Regions from separate parts of the Roseburia hominis A2-183 genome, predicted to be linked through region 2. Evidence: predicted binding sites of a transcription regulator. Region 2 holds the regulator's gene; each other region holds the start of a gene.
What was found. Region 2 encodes Rex, which represses fermentation and respiration genes when NADH is low (regulators of the CRP and FNR family bind a similar motif). Its sites were predicted from a motif close to ATTGTTAANTANTTAACAAT; they were not measured.

Region 1: a site for Rex is predicted at 1,964-1,983, ahead of rsxC (electron transport complex subunit RsxC). Genes of this name have one in related genera too.
Region 3: a site for Rex is predicted at 1,450-1,469, ahead of gap (type I glyceraldehyde-3-phosphate dehydrogenase). Genes of this name have one in related genera too.
Region 4: a site for Rex is predicted at 1,331-1,350, ahead of RHOM_RS11580 (enoyl-CoA hydratase-related protein). Genes of this name have one in related genera too.

Annotation. Positions count from the first base shown of each region.
Region 1 is NC_015977.1:1,816,745-1,819,896, forward strand. Features, by position in the region: gene RHOM_RS08145 (RnfABCDGE type electron transport complex subunit D) at 1-486, opposite strand, end outside; gene rsxC (electron transport complex subunit RsxC) at 519-1,838, opposite strand; gene RHOM_RS08155 (ribonuclease H-like domain-containing protein) at 2,336-3,152, shown strand, end outside.
Region 2 is NC_015977.1:1,710,525-1,713,676, reverse strand. Features, by position in the region: gene abc-f (ribosomal protection-like ABC-F family protein) at 1-1,378, shown strand, start outside; gene RHOM_RS07670 (redox-sensing transcriptional repressor Rex) at 1,476-2,138, shown strand; gene RHOM_RS07665 (bifunctional ADP-dependent NAD(P)H-hydrate dehydratase/NAD(P)H-hydrate epimerase) at 2,247-3,152, shown strand, end outside.
Region 3 is NC_015977.1:1,124,624-1,127,775, reverse strand. Features, by position in the region: gene RHOM_RS05095 (phosphoglycerate kinase) at 1-163, opposite strand, end outside; gene gap (type I glyceraldehyde-3-phosphate dehydrogenase) at 278-1,294, opposite strand; gene RHOM_RS05085 (hypothetical protein) at 1,606-2,619, shown strand; gene RHOM_RS05080 (histidinol-phosphatase HisJ family protein) at 2,644-3,152, shown strand, end outside.
Region 4 is NC_015977.1:2,587,402-2,590,553, forward strand. Features, by position in the region: gene mutY (A/G-specific adenine glycosylase) at 1-3, opposite strand, end outside; gene RHOM_RS11575 (pyridoxal phosphate-dependent aminotransferase) at 24-1,211, opposite strand; gene RHOM_RS11580 (enoyl-CoA hydratase-related protein) at 1,371-2,174, shown strand; gene proC (pyrroline-5-carboxylate reductase) at 2,301-3,116, shown strand; gene RHOM_RS11590 (alpha-amylase family glycosyl hydrolase) at 3,144-3,152, shown strand, end outside.

The sequences.
Region 1 (3,152 bases), 110 kb from region 2:
ACGCATGGCAGCAAGCGGTGTTACGCTGGAATACACTTCAATACCGTTCTTTGTGATGCCGAACTTTGTCATATCAGCAGCAAATGCAATCAAAAGGAAGCATCTTGCGCCCAGCGCCGGGTTCATGAAATTCTGTCCCAGTCCGCCAAACAGACATTTTACAACCACGATTGCAAACACACCGCCGATTACCGCCTCCCACCACGGAAGGGTTGCCGGAAGGTTCAATGCCAGAAGCAGTCCCGTTACAACGGCGCTCAGGTCATCGATCGTCTGCTTTTTATGTACAATCTTATTAAATACCCACTCTGATGCCACACAGCTTGCGATCGTTACCAGAATCAGAACCAATGCCTTATATCCGAAATTGTAAATACCGAACAGGCTTGTCGGAAGCAATGCAATAATCACATACAGCATAATACGGCTTGTGGTATCTTTGGCACGAACGTGTGGTGATGATGAAACATGATATAAATCACTCACGATAATCCACCTCTCTCTTCTTGTTTTTTGAATTATTTTTTGCGTTTTGCAGCAAGTACCTGCTTTTTCATCGTCTTAATGGACTGTGCGAGCTGTCTGCGTGCAGGGCATACAAAACTGCAGCTTCCGCACTCCACGCACTCGAGTCCGTGCCAGGATTCAAACGCCTCAGCCAGACCGTTATTGGAAAACTTGGCAAGTCTTGACGGAATCAGCTGCTCCGGGCATGCTTCCACACAGCGGCCGCAGTTGATACATGCGGACGGCTCCACCTTGGACACTTCGTCCTTGCTTAAGCAAAGCAGTGAGGAAGATGTCTTTGTCGTGGGAATATCCAGGCTAAACATTGCAAATCCCATCATCGGACCACCGGAAATAATCTTCTCCGGCTGTGTCTTAAATCCGCCGGCAGCCTCCACCAGTTCTGCATAGCTGGTACCGATGCTGTATAAGAAGTTGCCCGGGTTGGCAATGGCATCGCCTGTAATCGTAGAAATACGATTGGTTACCGGTCTGCCAAGCTTTACCGCACGGTAAACAGCAATGATGGTCTCCACATTATCCACGATACATCCTGCATCTGCCGGAAGCATCTTGGAATTGATGGCGCGGCCTGTCACTGCATAAATGAGCTGACGCTCACCACCCTGCGGGTACTTGGTCTGTAAAGGACAGACCTCAATTCTCGGTTCATCCTTGACAAGCTCTGTCAGCTTTTCAATACAATCCGGCTTGTTGTCCTCGATGCCGAGAACACCCTTCGCATGATCGAACAGCTGGAGAATGATCTTCATTCCACCGATCAGCTCTTCCGGATTTTCGAGCATTCTGCGGTAGTCCGCCGTCAGATACGGCTCACACTCTGCGCAGTTTGCAATTACATATTCAATCTTTTCCGGCTCTTTCGGAGACAGCTTCACATGTGTCGGGAAACCTGCACCGCCCATGCCGACAACGCCTGCCTCTTTTACCTTATTGACAATCTCCTCCTTGGAGAGAGCCGTCACGTCTTCACACGGCGTGTACTCCACCTCTTCAAACGCCCCGTCGTTCTCAATGACGATGGAATTCACCATGTCACCGACTGCCACACGGTGCGGTTCGATTGCCTTTACTGTACCGGATGCCGACGCATAGATCGGGGATGACACAAAGCCACCTGCCTCTGCGATCTTCTGTCCTTTCAGCACCTTGTCACCAACCGCTACCACCGGAGTCGCCGGTGCACCGATATGCTGTGACAACGGGTATACCAGATCACCCTTAGGTAGAACTTCTACGATCGGCTGATCCTTTGCCAGTTCCTTTCCTTCATAAGGATGGACGCCGCCTTTAAATGTCTTAGAACCCATTTCTCGTGCCCCACTTTCTCTTATCTATATTATATTCTATGCCAAAAGTCATAGAATACCCTCGTGTAGATTATAGCACAATCACTCGGAAATTGTAGCAATTTATTGTATTTTTTCACGAACCTATTGACAAAGAATTCACAATATTTTTTCCACATTTATGTTATAATGTACGCGAAGGCAATGAGCAGTGCCAAAATCGTATCTGGCAAAATTACCTGCTTGCAGTGTATATTTTGGCTGGTACGATTTTGATAGGGCGAACGCCCGCGAGTCCGGGAAGCCGCAGGCTTTCCGGACTTTTGCCGGAGCGTACATTGCTATTTGCCGCGAACGCCCGCGAGTCCGGGAAGCCGCAGGCTTTCCGGGCTTTTGCCGGAGCGTACATTGCTATTTGCCGCGAACGCCCGCGAGTCCGGGAAATCTATGCCTTTCCAGACCTGCACAGCGGCAAAATTGGAACTCTTACCCTAATATTACATACAGAGGATTTTCAGATGATAACCTGGCATGAAGAACTGACTTTTGATTTTTCAGACCCCGTTTCCAACGAGGTATTTACAGAAAACTGCATTTTTTTTGATATTGAGACAACCGGCTTCTCGCCGGCGCGCACGGATCTCTACCTGATCGGCTGCGCCACAAGGCGCGACAGTCTTTTGTGCATCGACCAGTTCTTTTCCGAGAACGCCGCCGATCAGAAAAATGTCCTTTCCGCCTTTCTGGAGCTCTTGTCCGGCTATGATACCATTCTGACGTTCAACGGTATCGGCTTCGACATTCCATACCTGAAGGCGAAATGCAAGGCGCTGCACCTTTCCGATCCGTTTGATGCGCACAGTTATATCGATCTTTATAAGGAAGTCTCACGTTTCAAATTTCTGTTTGCCCTGACCAGCTACAAGCAGAAATCCATCGAACTGTTTCTCGGGATTGACCGCATCGACGCCTACTCCGGCGGCGAGCTGATCGAAGTCTACAAAGAGTACGTGCGGCATCCCGCAAAGGATTCCCTTGCACTGCTGAAACAGCACAACTATGAGGACGTTCTCTATATGCCGAAGCTTCTGCCCGTCCTCTCCTACCCAAAACTCTGGGAACAGGCATTTTCTCTGCAGTCACTCCAGGCGTCCGAGTACCGGTCGATGGACGGTGCCTCCGGCAACAAGGAGCTGTTTTTTACACTGGCGCTGCAGTACCCCGTTCCCAAACCGGTCTCCTTCTCCTACGATGACTGTTATCTCTCCATGAGCGGAAGTACCGCCCGGCTGCGTGTACGTCTCTTCGAGGGAGAACTGCGCTTCTTTTATGACG
Region 2 (3,152 bases):
GGATATGGAATCGATCCAGTGGCTGGAGGGATTTTTGATGAACTATAAGGGAGCGGTCGTGATCGTGTCGCATGACCGCTATTTTCTGGACCGCGTCGTCACCAAAGTGGTGGAGATTTTCCAGCATCAGGGGTATGTCTACCAGGGAAATTACACGGAATTTGCGAAGAAAAAGGCGAAGATCCGGGAAGATCTGTTAAAGCAGTATTACAACCAGCAGCGGGAGATTAAGCACCAGGAAGAGGTCATCACAAAGCTCAAGTCTTTTAACCGCGAGAAATCGATTAAGCGGGCGGAGAGCCGTGAAAAGATGCTGGATAAGATCGAGCGTCTCGAAAAGCCGACGGATGAGAACACGGACATCCATATTGTGCTCGAGCCGGATGTGACAAGCGGTAATGATGTTCTTACGGTGGAGCATTTAAGGAAAGCGTTCGGAACACATACGCTGTTTGACGATCTCTCTTTTGAGATTAAGCGTGGGGAGCGCGTGGCGCTGATCGGCAATAACGGAACCGGCAAGACGACGATTCTTAAGATCATCAACGAACTGCTTCTGGCGGACGGCGGAACCATCGTGCTCGGGTCGAATGTGCACATCGGGTACTACGATCAGGAACATCAGCTGCTCCATATGGAGAAAACGATCTTTGAGGAGATTGCGGATGACTATCCGCAGTTAAACCACACGAAGATCCGCAATGTCCTGGCGGCGTTTTTATTTACGAACGATGATGTATTCAAGCGGATTGCAGACTTAAGCGGTGGGGAGCGCGGGCGCGTCTCCCTTGCCAAACTGATGCTTTCCGATGCGAATTTTCTGATTCTGGATGAGCCGACCAACCATCTGGACATCACATCCAAAGAGATTTTGGAGTCGGCGTTAAACCAGTACACCGGAACCGTCTTTTTCGTGTCGCACGACCGTTATTTTATCAATCAGACCGCAACCCGGATTCTGGATTTGACGGGAGGGACGATTGTCAACTATATCGGGAATTACGATTACTATCTGGAAAAACATGACGAGCTGACCCGGATCTATGTGGAGGCGGAGCCGAAGGCGCAGGCGGCGCAGATGACGGAACAGACCGTGGCGCAGGACGGAAGTGGAACAGACAAGAAAGCGGACTGGCAGACGCAGAAAGCCGAGCAGGCGCGCATCCGCAAGCTTGAGAATACGCTAAAGAAGGCGGAAGAGCGCATTGCCGAGCTGGAGGATCTGATCGCCGGCATTGATGAGGAGTGCGCAGATCCTGCCAATGCAACCAATTCCGCGAAGCTCGGCGAGCTGACCGGCAGACAGAATGAATACCGGAGCGAGCTGGAAAAATGCTACGAGGAATGGGAGCAGGTATCGATGGAGCTTGAGTCGTGAGGGATGCCGTCTGGTTGTTAAATTTTTGACACATTGACAGATATCTGGTTTATCACTATAATAAAAGAGATGTTTTGATAGAAAGGTGGGCATCACCATGCAGGAAAAAGAAATATCACAGGCTGTCATTCGTCGAATGCCGCGGTATTACAGATATCTGGGAGAATTGCTGGACGCCGGGGTAGAACGTATTTCTTCAAATGATCTGAGCCTCAGGATGAATGTCACCGCATCCCAGATTCGTCAGGATCTCAATAATTTTGGGGGATTTGGCCAGCAGGGATATGGATATAACGTAAAATACCTATATGAGGAAATCGGCAAGATTCTAGGACTGAACCAGCAGCACAATATTATCGTGATCGGTGCCGGAAATCTCGGGCAGGCACTCGCCAATTACGTGAAGTTTGAAAAGCTTGGATTTATGATCATCGGACTGTTCGATGTCAATCCGGCGTTGGACGGTGTGACTGTGCGCGGGATCAAGATCCGTATGCTGGATGAGCTGGAAGATTTCTGTAGAGAGAACAAAGTAGACATTGCAGCGCTTACCATGCCGAAGGAAAAAGCGGACGCCATTGCCAACCGTCTGGTCGGTCTTGGCATTCATGCGATCTGGAATTTTGCACATGTGGATCTGGAATTGATCAATAAGGACGTTGTTGTGGAAAATGTCCATCTCTCGGACAGCCTGATGCAGTTATCCTACAATATTGTGAAGAATCAGCGCGCCAAAGAGAACAGCCGTCAGACAGATTAAAAGAGGTCCTGCATAGCAGGATCTCTTTTTTACTCTATAGGGAACTTTGTTCCAGTGTTTTACTGAAATAAAATGCCGGGTGTGATGCCGGCAGGCGGGAGGGAAAAGATGCGATATATCGTAAACAGCCGGGAGATGAATCTTTATGACAGCCGGACAATCGAGGAATTTCATATGCCGCAGGCAGTGTTGATGGAGCGGGCGGCGTTTTCCTTTGTGGAGACACTGCGCCGGGAAAAACGGAATACGTCAAGAACACTCGTCGTCTGCGGCAGCGGCAACAACGGCGGAGACGGCTATGCGATCGCCAGAATACTCATGCAGGCGGGAAACACCGTCGATGTATTGGAAGCGCCGCACACAGGAAAAGCGTCCGTCGGCAATCAGCTCCAGAAGAAGATCTTTCTTGCGTACGGCGGTAAGATCCTCACGGAATTTCCGGAGGGGAAGTCCTACACGCTCGTGATCGACGCGGTATTCGGCGTGGGATTATCGCGCAGTGTGGAGGGAGAATACGCATCGTTAATCGACCGGATGAATGCCATGGAAGGGGCGAAGGCGGCGGTTGACATTGCTTCCGGCATTTCGGCGGACAATGGAAATGTGCTGGGAACCGCTTTCCGGGCAGATCTGACGGTCACATTCGCGTTTGAAAAGGTGGGATGCCTGCTGTGGCCGGGCAATCAGTACGCCGGGAAAGTCGTTGTGGCGGATATCGGGATTACGCCGGATGCATTCGGGGAGCGCAAACCGGCGGTGGCAGCGTTAGAAGACGCGGATCTGTCCCTTCTTGCCGCAAGGGAGAGCCACTCCAACAAGGGAACGTTCGGCAGACTTCTCGTGATTGCCGGAAGCCAGGGAATGTCCGGAGCGGCATATCTTTGCGCGAAAGCCGCATATGCAAGCGGCTGCGGGCTGGTGCGCATTTTTACACCGGAGGAAAACCGCGCCATTTTACAGACGCAGCTTCCGGAGGCGGTAATCACGGCATATTCCTCCAAAAAGGCGGAGGCG
Region 3 (3,152 bases), 590 kb from region 2:
TGCCGCCATCGTTGATCAGCTTCTGGATTGTCGGAAGTGCAGCCACGATACGGGTCTCATCTGTGATCTCGCCATTCTTGAGCGGTACGTTGAAATCGCATCTTACGAGCACTCTCTTGCCTTTTACATTGATATCATCTACGGATTTTTTGTTTAATGACATATGCCATGTCCCCCTTTAATATGCAAAATGTCAAAAAGGGACCCGGTCCATAAAAGACCGGACCCCTTTCTGAGTCTATCACGTGATTGTCCGAGAACAATCTCTTTCTCTCAATTATGCTAACTCGGAGAAGTATTTGATGGTTCTTACCATCTGAGATGTGTAGGAGTTCTCGTTGTCATACCATGAAACAACCTGAACCTCATACTGATCATCAGATACCTGATTTACCATGGTCTGAGTTGCATCGAATAAGGAACCAAATCTCATACCAACGATATCAGAAGATACGATCTCATCCTCGTTGTAACCGAAGGACTCGTTTGCTGCTGCCTTCATAGCTGCGTTGATGTCTTCCTTTGTAACGCCGGCTTTCTTAACAACTGCTGTTAAGATTGTGGTAGAACCTGTCGGGGTCGGTACACGCTGTGCAGAACCGATCAGTTTGCCGTTTAACTCCGGAATAACAAGACCGATTGCCTTTGCAGCACCTGTGCTGTTCGGAACGATGTTGACTGCTGCTGCACGGGATCTTCTTAAGTCACCCTTTCTCTGCGGTCCGTCAAGAGTCATCTGATCTCCTGTATAAGCATGGATGGTTACCATGATACCGGACTGGATCGGAGCGTATTTGTTAAGAGCGTCTGCCATCGGTGCCAAGCAGTTTGTTGTACAGGAAGCTGCGGAAATGATGGTATCAGAAGCCTTTAATGTCTTGTGGTTGGTGTTGTATACGATAGTAGGAAGGTCATTTCCTGCTGGAGCAGAGATAACAACTTTTCTAGCGCCTGCGTTGATATGAGCCTGAGCCTTCTCCTTGGATGTGTAGAAACCGGAGCACTCTAATACAACGTCTACTTTTAACTCTCCCCATGGGCAGTTATTTGCATCCGGGAATGCGTAGATCTTGATCTCCTTGCCGCATACGATGATGGAATCGTCTGTAGAAGATACCTCATCTGCATGCTCGTACTTACCCTGAGATGAGTCATACTTTAACAGGTGTGCTAACATCTTCGGGCTTGTCAGATCGTTGATTGCTACTACTTCATATCCTTCTGCTCCAAACATCTGTCTGAAAGCAAGACGACCGATACGGCCAAAACCATTGATTGCTACTCTTACTGCCATTTTTAATTCCTCCTAGAATTTGTAAATGTAATCGCCGGGCATAAATCCCCTGGAACCGGCAAGCACAAGGTACTTATGCTTATTGGCTCCGTGCTTCCTATATTCTAACCAATTTCCATAGAAAGTTCAAGCCTTTTTCTCCACTTTATTGCCACTTTGTTAAATTTTTCACTATATCACAGGTTTTTTTTCCCTTTTCCGGAAAAATATACAAAATCTGAAAATACGCCGGAAAATCTGCTGACGCTGCACGCCCGCTGTGTTATACTTTTTTCTGGTAACCTGTAAACATACCAAAGAGGAGTTTTCTTATGTCAGACCTTATTTTTTTACTGATTTTGTTTGTTTTTGTTCTTATATTATCCGCGACGCCGCTGTTTCGCAAAAGCCGCAGCCAGCGGGATTATGAGAGTTCCGGCATGCAGCTGCTTGCCACTTCCCGCGGCAGGGTCCTGCTGCTCCCTGCCCTGGGCTGTCTCTGCGCGTGTATCGTCACATTTTTTATGGTGCTTATGTATCAGGACATCGGTTTTGAGGCATCGGATATAGGCTCTCTGCTCTCATGCATCGGCATCACCATCCTGTTAGTTGTCGTCTGCTTTCTCGGCGGTTACGCCATGCAGGCACGTCATGTTCTATATAATGAAGAAATCCTTCTGATCGGGAAACCGTTCCGCCCCTACCAGACCATTCACTGGTATGAAATCTCTGAGATGCGGATCAAAAATCAGGACTTTTTTGATCTGTATGACAGAAACGGCCGCCGCTGCGTCAGCGCAAATGCGAATCTGGAAGGCTACCGGCAATTTTATCAGGCATCGTTACGGTTCACCCGTCCCGAATACACCGCAAAGCAAAAAAGCACCCCGTACGACAATCCGGTGTCTGCGGCATCCGGCTGCGGAACACTGCGCTACCGGACCGGCGAATATTACGCGCTCCTCATCCTCTATGCGGTTGTCATGTTTCTGTTTTTCGGCTTGACCGTTTTTTCCGGGGAAAGCATTTCGGGAACGCTGCAGATCATCCGCGAAGAAAAGCTCTACGGCGCCCTTTTCTTTCCGGTCGCGTTTGTCGGCACCGTTCTGGCACTGTTTTATGTCAGTCTGCAGAAAATCACCTACGACCGCGAAAAAATTGTTATTTCCCGTTTCCCCCGCCGGACACAAACCCTGCTGCGCCGGGATATCCGCCAGCTTGAATGTACCTCCGGCAGTCAGGGGCTCCGGACGCTTACCCTGCACACAGATAACCGCAGATATGTGATCCGCGAGAAACAGTTCCGCGTAGGGTTCCCGGAATTTTTCAACGAACTGATCCATTAAACTCACACAGAAAGGAAGATCTCTATGTTATGGGATACACATATGCACAGCCAATATTCCGGTGACAGCGACGCCCCGCAGGAGGACATGATCCGCGCTGCAATCAGGGCAAAGCTCCCCGGCATCTGTTTTACGGATCATCTGGACATCGACTATCCGGACAACCCGGAAGCGTTCCTGTTAGACCTGCCGAACTACACGTCATCCGTTTTCGCCATGCAGGAACAGTACCGGGATCAGATCAGCGTGCGCTACGGCATCGAGCTGGGGCTCCAGCCGCATCTGGCAGCGCTGCATGCCGATATTCTCTCGCAGTATGACTTCGACTTTGTCATCGGTTCCTCCCATGTGGTACACGGCTATGATCCGTATTTTCCGCCATTCTGGAAGACGCACACCGAGGAGGAAGGATACCGCGAATACTTTGAGTCCATCCTGGAAAACATCCGGGCATTTGATGACTTTGACGTCTACGGTCACATCGACTATGTCGTGCGCTACGGTCCGACGCGCAACGAGAATTATACCTACGC
Region 4 (3,152 bases), 880 kb from region 2:
CATTCTCTTCTCCGTCTCTACTGTCAAGCGTTTAAATCCAGGTCAAACTGCGCCACAAACGCCGCAATTTTTTCCAGACATTTCTTTATCACATCCTTGGAATACGCATAGGAACACCGGATGTATCCCTCGCCGCAGCTTCCAAAGGCATCTCCCGGTATCACCGCCACCTTCTGCTCCTGCAAAAGCCGGCTGCAGAATTCCATCGAGGTGAGCCCGATCTCTTTGATCGACGGGAACACATAGAACGCTCCCTCCGGCTCAACCACCTTAAGTCCCATCGCCCGGAATCCGTCCACCATCAGGTGACGTCTCTCGTCATACTCCTGGCGCATCACATCGATCTCCTCGTCCCGCACCGGACTCGTGAACGCTTCCAATGCCGCATACTGTGAAGTCGTCCCCGCCGACATCGTCGTGAACTGATGGATCTTGTTCATATGGAAAATGACCTCCGCCGGCCCCGCCGCGATACCCATACGCCATCCGGTCATTGCAAACGCCTTTGAAAAACCGTTTAGAACCACGCAGCGCTCATACATATCCGGCAGCGCCGCGATCGACACATGCTTTCTGCCGTAGGTGAGCTCTGCATAGATCTCGTCCGTAATCACAAAGAGGTCATGGGCGAGCACCACCTCGCGGATCGCCTCCAGATCCGCCTTTTCCATGATGGCGCCCGTCGGGTTATTCGGAAAAGAGATGAGAAGCACTTTTGTCCGCCCTGTGATCTTTTCCTCCAGTTCCTCCGCCGTCAGACGGAATCCGTTCTTCGCCTGCAGCGGAATCGATACCGGAATTCCCCCGCACAGCTCCACGCAGGGAACGTAGGACACATAGGCGGGTTCAACCACCAGCACTTCGTCTCCCGGATCCACCAGCGTACGCAGCGCCAGATCAATCCCCTCGCTTGCACCCATTGTAATAAGGATCTCATCCGCCCGGTCATAGTGCAGATCGAACTTTTCCAGATACTCCGCTGCCGCCGCACGCAGCTCCACGGTACCGCGGTTGTCGGTGTACTTCGTCTCGGCGCGCCGGATGGAGGCGACCGCCGCCTCCCTGACATGCTCCGGCGTCTGGAAGTCCGGCTCCCCGACGCCAAGAGACAGAGCCCCGTCCATGGTATTTGCAATATCGAAAAAATCCTTAATACCGGAATCCGGCATCTCCACAACAACTTTTGACAGATAAGATCTCTTTGTGCTCATATGTATGACTCCTTAGTAACGTACTCATTTTAGGATTTATTATACCCCCTTTCTTTCCAAATGAAAATACTGTTTTCTATTGACAAATTTTAGAAAACGCTGTACTCTAATATTAGTAATTTGTTAATTTTTTATCAAACTATTCAGGAGGGTTTTAGAATGAGTGAATTTAACAATTTGAAATTGGAAATCGCTGACCAGACTGCTGTTCTTTCCATTTCCAGACCGGCAGCTCTTAACGCATTAAACAGTGAGACTCTTGACGAGTTAAACACGGCTCTGACTGAGATCGAAGCTATGGACGATGTCAAGGTTGTCATCTTAACCGGCGGTCCGGACAAGAAGGGCAACGAGTTCAAGTCTTTCGTTGCAGGCGCTGATATCTCCGAGATGGTGAACTTCACCGCTCCGGAAGCAAGAGCATTCGGCATCAAGGCTTCTGTTCCATTTTTCAAGTTAATGAATATGCGTCAGGTTACCATCGCTGCTGTCAACGGTTTTGCTCTCGGCGGCGGATGTGAGATTGCTATGGCGTGTGATATCCGTATCGCATCCGACAATGCTGTTTTCGGACAGCCGGAGTGCGGTCTTGGTATTATCCCTGGATTCGGCGGTACCCAGAGACTTGCCCGTCTTGTTGGTATGGGACGTGCCAAAGAAATGATCTTTACCTGTGACAATATCGATGCCAACGAAGCATACCGCATCGGCCTTGTAAATAAGGTTGTCGCAAAAGAAGAACTGATGGCTACCGCAAAGGCTATGGCTGCAAAGATCATCTCCAAGGGAAGCTACGCAGTCTCCGTTGCCAAGGCAGCAATCAACAACGGCTACGACATGGACATCAAGAATGCCGTTGAGATGGAAGCAAACCTCTTTGGTGTTGTCAACGACACACATGACAAGAAAGAGGGAATGGGCGCATTCCTTGAGAAGAGAGCTGCCAATCTGACAGATTTCTAAACATCGTACACCAGGACTTGACGTTTGGTTCTAAAAACGCTACCATATTTTATAGAAAGACAGCCGGCTATCTTTAGCCGGCTGTTCTGGTATCAGCATACAATACATAGAAAGGTGGTTTTTGATATGTTTGACAAAATCATTGGTTTCATCGGTGCCGGCAACATGGGCAGCGCCATGATCGGCGGCATCTTAAACGCCTCCCTGGTAACCACGGGGCAGGTAATCGCCAGTGCACACTCCAAGGAGACACTCGACGCCATTCACAGCCGGTTTTCCATCGAGACGACACTCTCCAATGAGACGGTCGCCGAGCGCAGCGATATTCTGTTTCTCGCCGTCAAGCCGAACAAATTTGATGAGGTGATTCCGCAGATTGCCCCGCATGTGAAGAGCAGCTGCATCATCGTCTCCATCGCTGCTGGCAAGACCATTGCTGCCATCGAAGAGGCGTTTGGCAAAGAGATCAAGCTCGTTCGCGCCATGCCAAACACACCTGCCCTCGTCGGCGAAGCGATGAGTGCCCTGTGTGTCAATGCACATGTCACCGAAGCCGAGCTTTCCGAAGTGCAGGCGATCTTCAACTCCTTTGGAAAAGCAGAAGTCGTACCGGAGAGCCTCATCGACGCCGTTGTGGGCGTGTCCGGTTCCTCCCCTGCCTATGTCTATCTGTTTATCGAGGCAATGGCAGACGCTGCCGTTGCTGACGGCATGCCGCGGGCACAGGCTTACAAATTTGCCGCCCAGTCCGTCTACGGCGCAGCCAAAATGGTATTGGAGACCGGCAGGCACCCCGGCGAACTCAAAGACGCCGTGTGCTCTCCGGGCGGAACGACGATCGAGGCTGTCGCCGCATTGGAACGGGGCGGTCTGCGTGACACCGTAATCACTGCACAGCGCGCCTGCTCTAAAAAATCACACGACATGAGCACAGCGAAATAAAAAAGCAATCACAGGAGGCAACGCATTATGTGGGCA